Regions from separate parts of the Kitasatospora kazusensis genome, predicted to be linked through region 1. Evidence: riboswitches for the same ligand, from Rfam matches in the RefSeq annotation. Region 1 holds a riboswitch; each other region holds the start of a gene.

Region 1 (2,258 bases):
GGAACTCCAGCGCGGCGGCCAGCGCGTGCCGCACCTCCGCCCCGGCGGGCACCCGCCGGGCGGTGGCGGCGCGGCCGAGCCGGAGCAGCGCGCCGCCGCCGGGGGCTGCGATCAATGTCACATCGGCGTCGAGCGCCGCGACGTCGCCGCGTCCGTCGTCGAGGGCGAAGAGGAACTTGCCGGAGAGCCCGGCGGCCTGCTCGGAGGCGCAGAGCAGGGCGTCCAGCTCGCGGGTCCAGGCCTGGACGTCCGCGTGCCCGGCGCCGTCCAGCCCGGCCGACGGGGAGGCGACGATGTTGCGGACCCGTTCGTGCGAGTCGGAGGGCAGCAGGCCGGCGGCACGCAGCCGGGTGCCGAGCTCCCGGCCGGAGTCCGAAGGCAGCCCGCGCAGTTGCACGTTGCCGCGCGAGGTGGTCTCCAGTGCGCCGTCGCCGAGCTCGCTCGCGGCGTCGGCCAGCACCAGGGCCTGACGGTCCGTCAGAAGTCCGCCCGGCACCCGGACCCGGGCCAGTGCGCCGTCGTCGGCCGTGTGTAGGCGAAGCGCCCCGGGGCAGGAGTCCTCGCGCCCACGGTCGGGCGCGCCGGAGCCCGGCCGGGCGGCGTCGGGTGTGGGTGGCATGGCGGCGAGCATACCCACGATCCGCCGGGATGCCGCTGCCTTGTGGATCACACCCGGCCAACCGCCAGCACCCTGTCGGCCGGTCTCGGGCACCCCGTACGATGCTCCCGGACAGTCCCTGCGGCCTGTCCACGCCAGCGACGGCGCAAAGGGGAGGAAACCGGTGCAAACCCGGTGCGGTCCCGCCACTGTGACCACGGCTCAACGGCCGTGGGAGCCAGGAACTCCTGCCGTCCTCCCCTCCCCGTCCGCCGGCCGGGGGGACACCCATGGGGCGCGGACCCCAAGGAAGGCTCGTCCCATGCGCCCCATGCGCCTGCGCCACCGTGCGCCCTTGCCCTTGTCCATGCCCGCCGACGTGGCCTGGAGGGCCTTCGCATGATTCTTCTTCTCTCGACCTCGGACACCGACCTGCTGAGCGCCCGCGCCTCGCAGGGCCCGGTCGACTACCGCCTCGGCAACCCCGCCCGGCTCACCGCCGAGGAGCTCCCCGCGCTGCTGGAGGGCACCGACCTGGTCGTGGTCCGGCTGCTCGGCGGCCGCCGCGCCTGGCAGGAGGGCCTGGACGCGCTGCTCGCCGGCCCCCGCCCGGTGATCGTGCTGACGGGTGAGCAGGCCCCGGACGCCCAGCTGATGGAGCTGTCCACCGTCCCGGCCGGCATCGCCGCCGAGGCACACGCCTACCTCGCGCACGGCGGCCCGGCCAACCTGGCCGAGCTCGGCGCCTTCCTCTCCGACACCGTGCTGCTGACCGGCCACGGCTTCGCCGCCCCCGCCTCCGCGCCCGAGTGGGGCCCGCTGGAGCGCACCGAGCGCAACGCGGACGGCCCGGTCATCGCGGTGCTCTACTACCGCGCCCACCACATGAGCGGCAACACCGCCTTCGTGGAGACGCTCTGCCAGGCCATCGAGGACCAGGGCGCCCGCCCGCGCCCGCTGTTCTGCTCCTCGCTGCGCGGCGCCGACGACGAGCTGCTCGCCGAGCTGGGCCGGGCCGACGCGATCCTGACCACCGTGCTCGCGGCCGGCGGCACCCGCCCGGCCGACGCCTCGGCCGGCGGCGACGAGGAGTCCTGGGACGCGGGCGCGCTGGCCGCGCTCGACCGCCCGATCCTCCAGGCACTCTGCCTGACCTGGTCCCGCGCCGCCTGGGAGGCGAGCGACGACGGCCTCTCGCCGCTGGACACCGCGACGCAGATCGCCGTCCCGGAGTTCGACGGCCGCCTGATCACCGTCCCGTTCTCCTTCAAGGAGCAGGACGAGGACGGCCTCACCGTCTACCGCGCCGACCCCGAGCGCTCCGCCCGCGTCGCGGGCATCGCCGTCCGGCACGCCCGGCTGCGGCACATCCCGGCCGCCGAGCGCCGCCTCGCGCTCGTCCTCTCCGCGTACCCGACCAAGCACGCCCGGGTCGGCAACGCGGTCGGCCTGGACACCCCGGCCAGCGCGATCCGCCTGCTCACCCGCCTCCGCCAGGAGGGCATGGACCTCGGCCACGACCTGCCGGGCCTGGACGTCATCGACGAGGACAGCCACGAGGGCGACGCCCTGATCCACGCCCTGATCGCGGCCGGCGGCTACGACCAGGACTGGCTGACGGAGGACCAGCTCGCCCGCAACCCCGTCCGCATCCCGGCCG
Region 2 (2,258 bases), on a different contig from region 1:
CGACCTCGGCGACGGCCCGGCCGAGCAGCACCACCTGGCTGCGCCCGTCGGCGCCGGGCTTGAGCAGCACCGGGTTCATCGCCGCCTCCGGCTCGACCCGGGCCGCCGCCGCCTGCATGGCCTGCGCGCGGCCGATCTCGGCGCCGTCGGCGGTCACGAACGAGTTCAGCGACATGTTCTGCGCCTTGAACGGCGCGACCCGCACGCCTTGGCGGGCCAGCCAGCGGCAGATCCCCGCCGTGACCACGCTCTTACCCGCGTCCGAGGTCGTCCCGGCGACCAGCAGTGCCCCACTCATGTCCGCACCCCGTTCTTCTCGCTCATGGGCAATCTCCGGGGGCGCGAGGAACTGCGCGAGACGGAAGGTACGGCGCCGTCCCGTCCCATCCGCCCCAGCACCCTCGCACCAACCGTCACAGCAAGGGCCAGCGCGCCGACCCGGCGGGACAACACACAGGCCCGCTCGATGTCGTCCACCGTGACGGCCCGCAGCTCCGCGCCCAGCACCGGCCGGTGCTCGACCTGCTCGCCGTACGTCAGGGTGCCGCCCAACCGGACGCCCAGGGCACCGGCGAACGCGGACTCCGCCTGGCCCGCGTTGGGGCTCGGATGCGCGGAGCCGTCCCGTCGCCAGACCCGCCAGGCGGTACGCGGCTCCGGCGCCGCCGCGACGGTGAGCAGCGCGGTGAGCCGGGCGCCGGGCCAGCCGGCCAGGTCGTCCAGGCGGGCCGAGGCCCAGCCGAAGCGGAGGTGGCGCGCCGAGCGGTGGCCGACCATCGCGTCCAGGGTGTTGACGGCGCGGAAGGCGAGCAGCCCGGGGGTGCCGGCGACGGCGCCCCAGGTGAGCGCGTTCACCACGGCGTCGGCGGTGTTCTCGGCGACCGACTCGACCACGGCGCGGGCGATCTGGGCCTCGTCCAGGGAGCTCGGGTCGCGCCCGCACAGGTGCGGCAGCCGCTCGCGGGCGGCGTTCAGGTCGTCCGCCTGGAGCGCGCGGCCGATGGTGCGCGCCTCCCGGGTCAGCGAGGCGCCGCCGAGCACCGTCCAGGTCGCGGCGGCGGCCAGCGCGGCCCGGCCGGCCCAGGAGCGGCCGGCCGCCCGGTCGGCGAGCAGTGCGCCGGCCGCGACGGTGCCCACGCAGACCGTGGTGAACAGGGCGCCGGTGCCCCGGTGGTCGCGCCAGATCCGGCGCTCCAGGCGGTCTGCGGCGGTCCCGAAGGCGGCCACCGGATGACCGCGCCGGGGGTCGGCGAAGCGGGCGTCGGCCAGATAGCCCGCCACGGTGCCGAGCGCGAGAGCGGAGCCGCGCCTCAAGGCGCGCACGGCGCGACGAAGACAGGGGGGGTTCGGGGCCCGACCGGGGCAACCTGCATGGCGTGGGTGTCCTCACTCAGGGTCCGCGCCCTGGATCGACGTACCGGGGGGTGAGAGTCTCCTGGCTTCCGGGCCGGCACGCCTGGGGCGTGCTCCCGGTGACAGTGGCGGGACCGCGCCGGATTCCCACCGGCTTCCTCTGCATGCCTCCGTTTGGCTGAAGGATCCCATCACGGGGCTCGACCGGGAGTCAACAAGGTCTCCGGAGGGCTTGGTCACACGCCGTGTCCGCTGACGTGCCGACAGAACGGGAGGTGGGGTGGGTGCTACCCGCGTAGCCTGGCAGCCTGTCGATGATCCGTCACTACCTCCGAGTAGGGCCCGGATTCGGCGCCACCTCCTTGGAGGATCATCTAGTGCCCGTTGGGGGGCGCCACCCGGGCTTCGTGCAATCAGCGGGTATGGACGGGCCGGGGCCACCCGTACGGTCACTTGACATGCGACGCAGACAGCCCGGCAGCACACCCGTGCCCTTCTCCCCGGCGGCCGCCCGGGCGCACCGGGCGGGGCTCGGCCTGACGCCGGAACAGGTCGCCGAGGGGATGGCCGCCCACGGGGTCCGCCTGCTGCCCGGGCACGTCATCGGCTGGGAGAGCGGCGAGATCCGCCCGTCCGAGGAGGAGTTCATCGCCCTCTCCCGCGCGCTCTGGTGCCCGCCGGCCCAGCTGATGGGCGCCCGCCCCGCCACCCTGCGGGACTTCCGGGTCGCCCGGGAACTCGGCGTCGAACAGGCGGCCCGCAGGATCGGCATCTCCGTCCCGGCGTACGAGAAGGTCGAGACGACCGGCAAGTGGACCGGCGACGCCGAGCAGTCGTACGCGCTCGCGCACGCCCTCGGCCTCGGCCTGCGCGCGCTGCTGCACGTCACCAACCGTCAGGAGGAG
Region 3 (2,258 bases), on a different contig from region 1:
AGCGACGGGACGAGGGAGACGATCCGGCGTACCGGGCCGAGCCGGACCGGCAGCCCGAGGTCGTCGTACGCCTCGCGGATCTCCGGGCGGGGCGGGGGCTCATGTGTACGGTCCACCGGACCACCGTAGCCGCCGCGCCGCCGTACCGGGACGCGCCCGGAGCCCCGGCCGTGCCGGACGCGCGGCGTGGTGGTGGCGGTCCGTCAGCCGGCCTGCTGGGCGGCCTTCTCGCTCCAGCGGTTCTCGACCTTCGCGAAGCGCCAGTAGCCGAGCGCGCAGGCCCAGACGACGACGAACAGGCCGACGATGATGAACCCGATGTTGTTCAGGTCGATGCCGGAGATCCAGCCGGAGACCGGGTCGGTCAGGTCGAGCTGCTCGTGCAGCACGCCGACCAGCTCGATGGTGCCGATGAAGAACGCCACCGCGATGGACAGGCCGGTGATGGTGAGGTTGTAGTACACCTTGCGGGCCGGGTTGGAGAACGCCCAGTTGTAGGCGAAGTTCATGAAGGTGCCGTCGAGGGTGTCGAACAGGCTCATGCCGGAGGCGAACAGCAGCGGCAGGCACAGGATGGCGTACCAGGGCAGGCCGGCGGCGGCGCCGCTGCCGGCCATGACCATCAGGGTGACCTCGGTGGCGGTGTCGAAGCCGATGCCGAAGAGCAGGCCGATCGGGAACATCTGGCCCGGGCGGGTGATGGACTTGGTGAGGCGGCCCAGGATGCGGTTCATGAAACCGCGGCCGTCCAGGTGCTTCTCCAGCTCGTGCTCGTCGAACTGCCCGGCCCGCATCGCCTTGAACACCCGGTAGATCCCGGCCAGCGAGACCAGGTTGAGGGCCGCGATCAGGTAGAGGAAACCGCCGGAGACGCTGGTGCTGACCACGCCCAGGAGCTTGTGGGCGCTGGAGTCGTCGTTGGTGAGGGTGCCGACCACCTTGGCCCCGGTGGCGACGAGTCCGGCCAGCACGACCACGATGCTGGAGTGGCCGAGGGCGAACCAGAAGCCCACCGAGATCGGGCGCTTGCCGTCGGCCATCAGCTTGCGGGTGGTGTTGTCGATGGCGGCGATGTGGTCGGCGTCGAAGGCGTGCCGCATGCCCAGGGTGTAGGCGGTGATGCCCAGGCCCACGCCGAAGGCCTGGCTGCCGACGGAGTAGTGGTGCGGGGCGACCATGGTGATCAGCACGGTGAACGCCACCACGTGCATGGCCAGGATGACCGACATCAGCCCGCCGGTGCGTATCCAGTCCCGTCTCTGCCAGCGCGGGGCGGCCGTGGCGCCCGGCTTCGGCGGTGCGGTCGCGGGCGGTGTCGCAGTGTTTTCGGGCAGGGTCATCTCAGGGCAGCCTCTCCAGCACCTCGATGGGGGCACCCCCGGCCGAAGGCCGGGGGAGGTTTCGTGCGGTGCCGTGGCCGGTCTCCTGGCTGACGGGTCGAATGTCTCGCCCGCCCGGCCTTCCCAGGCGCGCAGAGGCGCCCAGTGGCCGCCCGCCGTCGCCGGCGGGGGTGGTGGGGAGACTTCCCGATCACAGTGGCGAGGGCCGCTCCGGACTCCTGTGCAAGCACAGTGCACCGGTCTTCCCGAACACCACGGCGGGGAACACCGTAGGGCCCAGCCCGGTCCGGCCACAAGCCTGCACAGTTACGCAGGTGTCGTAGATCACGTGCTCAGGGGCGTGCGGGGGGAGCGCGCGGCCGGTTTCCGCGCCGCACGCTCCCCCTGTCGGAGGTTCAGCTCCCGGCCGGCCGCCCGTGCGCGCTCGGCCCAGCGGGTGACGGGCGGGACGGTGAGGCCGGTGACGGCGAACAGCGTGCCCAGGGCGATCCAGCCCGGCCGTCCTCAGGTCAGGCACAGCACGGCCAGGACGACCGGGGAGGCCGTCCGGGTGGGGCATCGTCGCGAGCGCGGCCCGGGTGGTGTGGCCCGGGTGGTGCGGCCCGGGACCGGGCGCCGCCGCCGGCGCTGGAGGACGGTGGCGAGCGTGATGGCCGTCCCGGCGCGGGCGAAGGCGTCGCCGATGCACTGGCGGCTGCCCGTGCCGAACGGGATGTCAGAGGATCTGCATGCCGCCGGCCGAGACCCGGACGAGCTCGCCGCTCCGGCGGAGCGACTTGACGAACGAGAGCGGGTCCCGCATCAGCGGCAGGGCGTGGCCGAGGAGCGGGAGCCCCTTGGGAGCACGGGGGAGGGAGTGGAGAGGCGCCACTGCGGCGTCCCTTCCGCCGTGGCGCGCTATGCGGAGCGCAGTGCCGC

Evidence for each region. A riboswitch is a leader RNA that binds a small molecule or an ion and turns the genes downstream of it on or off. The one in region 1 is predicted to bind cobalamin.
Region 2: another riboswitch for cobalamin. It lies ahead of ABD330_RS24265 (cobalamin biosynthesis protein); the one in region 1 lies ahead of cobN (cobaltochelatase subunit CobN).
Region 3: another riboswitch for cobalamin. It lies ahead of nicT (Nickel transporter NicT); the one in region 1 lies ahead of cobN (cobaltochelatase subunit CobN).

The regions. Positions count from the first base shown of each region.
Region 1 covers NZ_BAAANT010000003.1:21,367-23,624, reverse strand. Annotated here, with positions in the region: gene ABD330_RS03880 (cobalamin biosynthesis protein CobG) at 1-631, opposite strand, end outside; cobalamin riboswitch at 744-868, shown strand; gene cobN (cobaltochelatase subunit CobN) at 998-2,258, shown strand, end outside.
Region 2 covers NZ_BAAANT010000034.1:55,542-57,799, reverse strand. Annotated here, with positions in the region: gene ABD330_RS24270 (cobyric acid synthase) at 1-298, opposite strand, end outside; gene ABD330_RS24265 (cobalamin biosynthesis protein) at 295-1,314, opposite strand; cobalamin riboswitch at 1,409-1,560, opposite strand; gene ABD330_RS24260 (helix-turn-helix domain-containing protein) at 1,812-2,258, shown strand, end outside.
Region 3 covers NZ_BAAANT010000029.1:79,627-81,884, reverse strand. Annotated here, with positions in the region: gene ABD330_RS22560 (helical backbone metal receptor) at 1-53, opposite strand, end outside; gene nicT (Nickel transporter NicT) at 204-1,340, opposite strand; cobalamin riboswitch at 1,399-1,612, opposite strand; gene ABD330_RS22550 (cytochrome P450) at 1,845-2,054, opposite strand; gene ABD330_RS22545 (hypothetical protein) at 2,056-2,211, opposite strand; gene ABD330_RS22540 (selina-4(15),7(11)-diene synthase) at 2,238-2,258, opposite strand, start outside.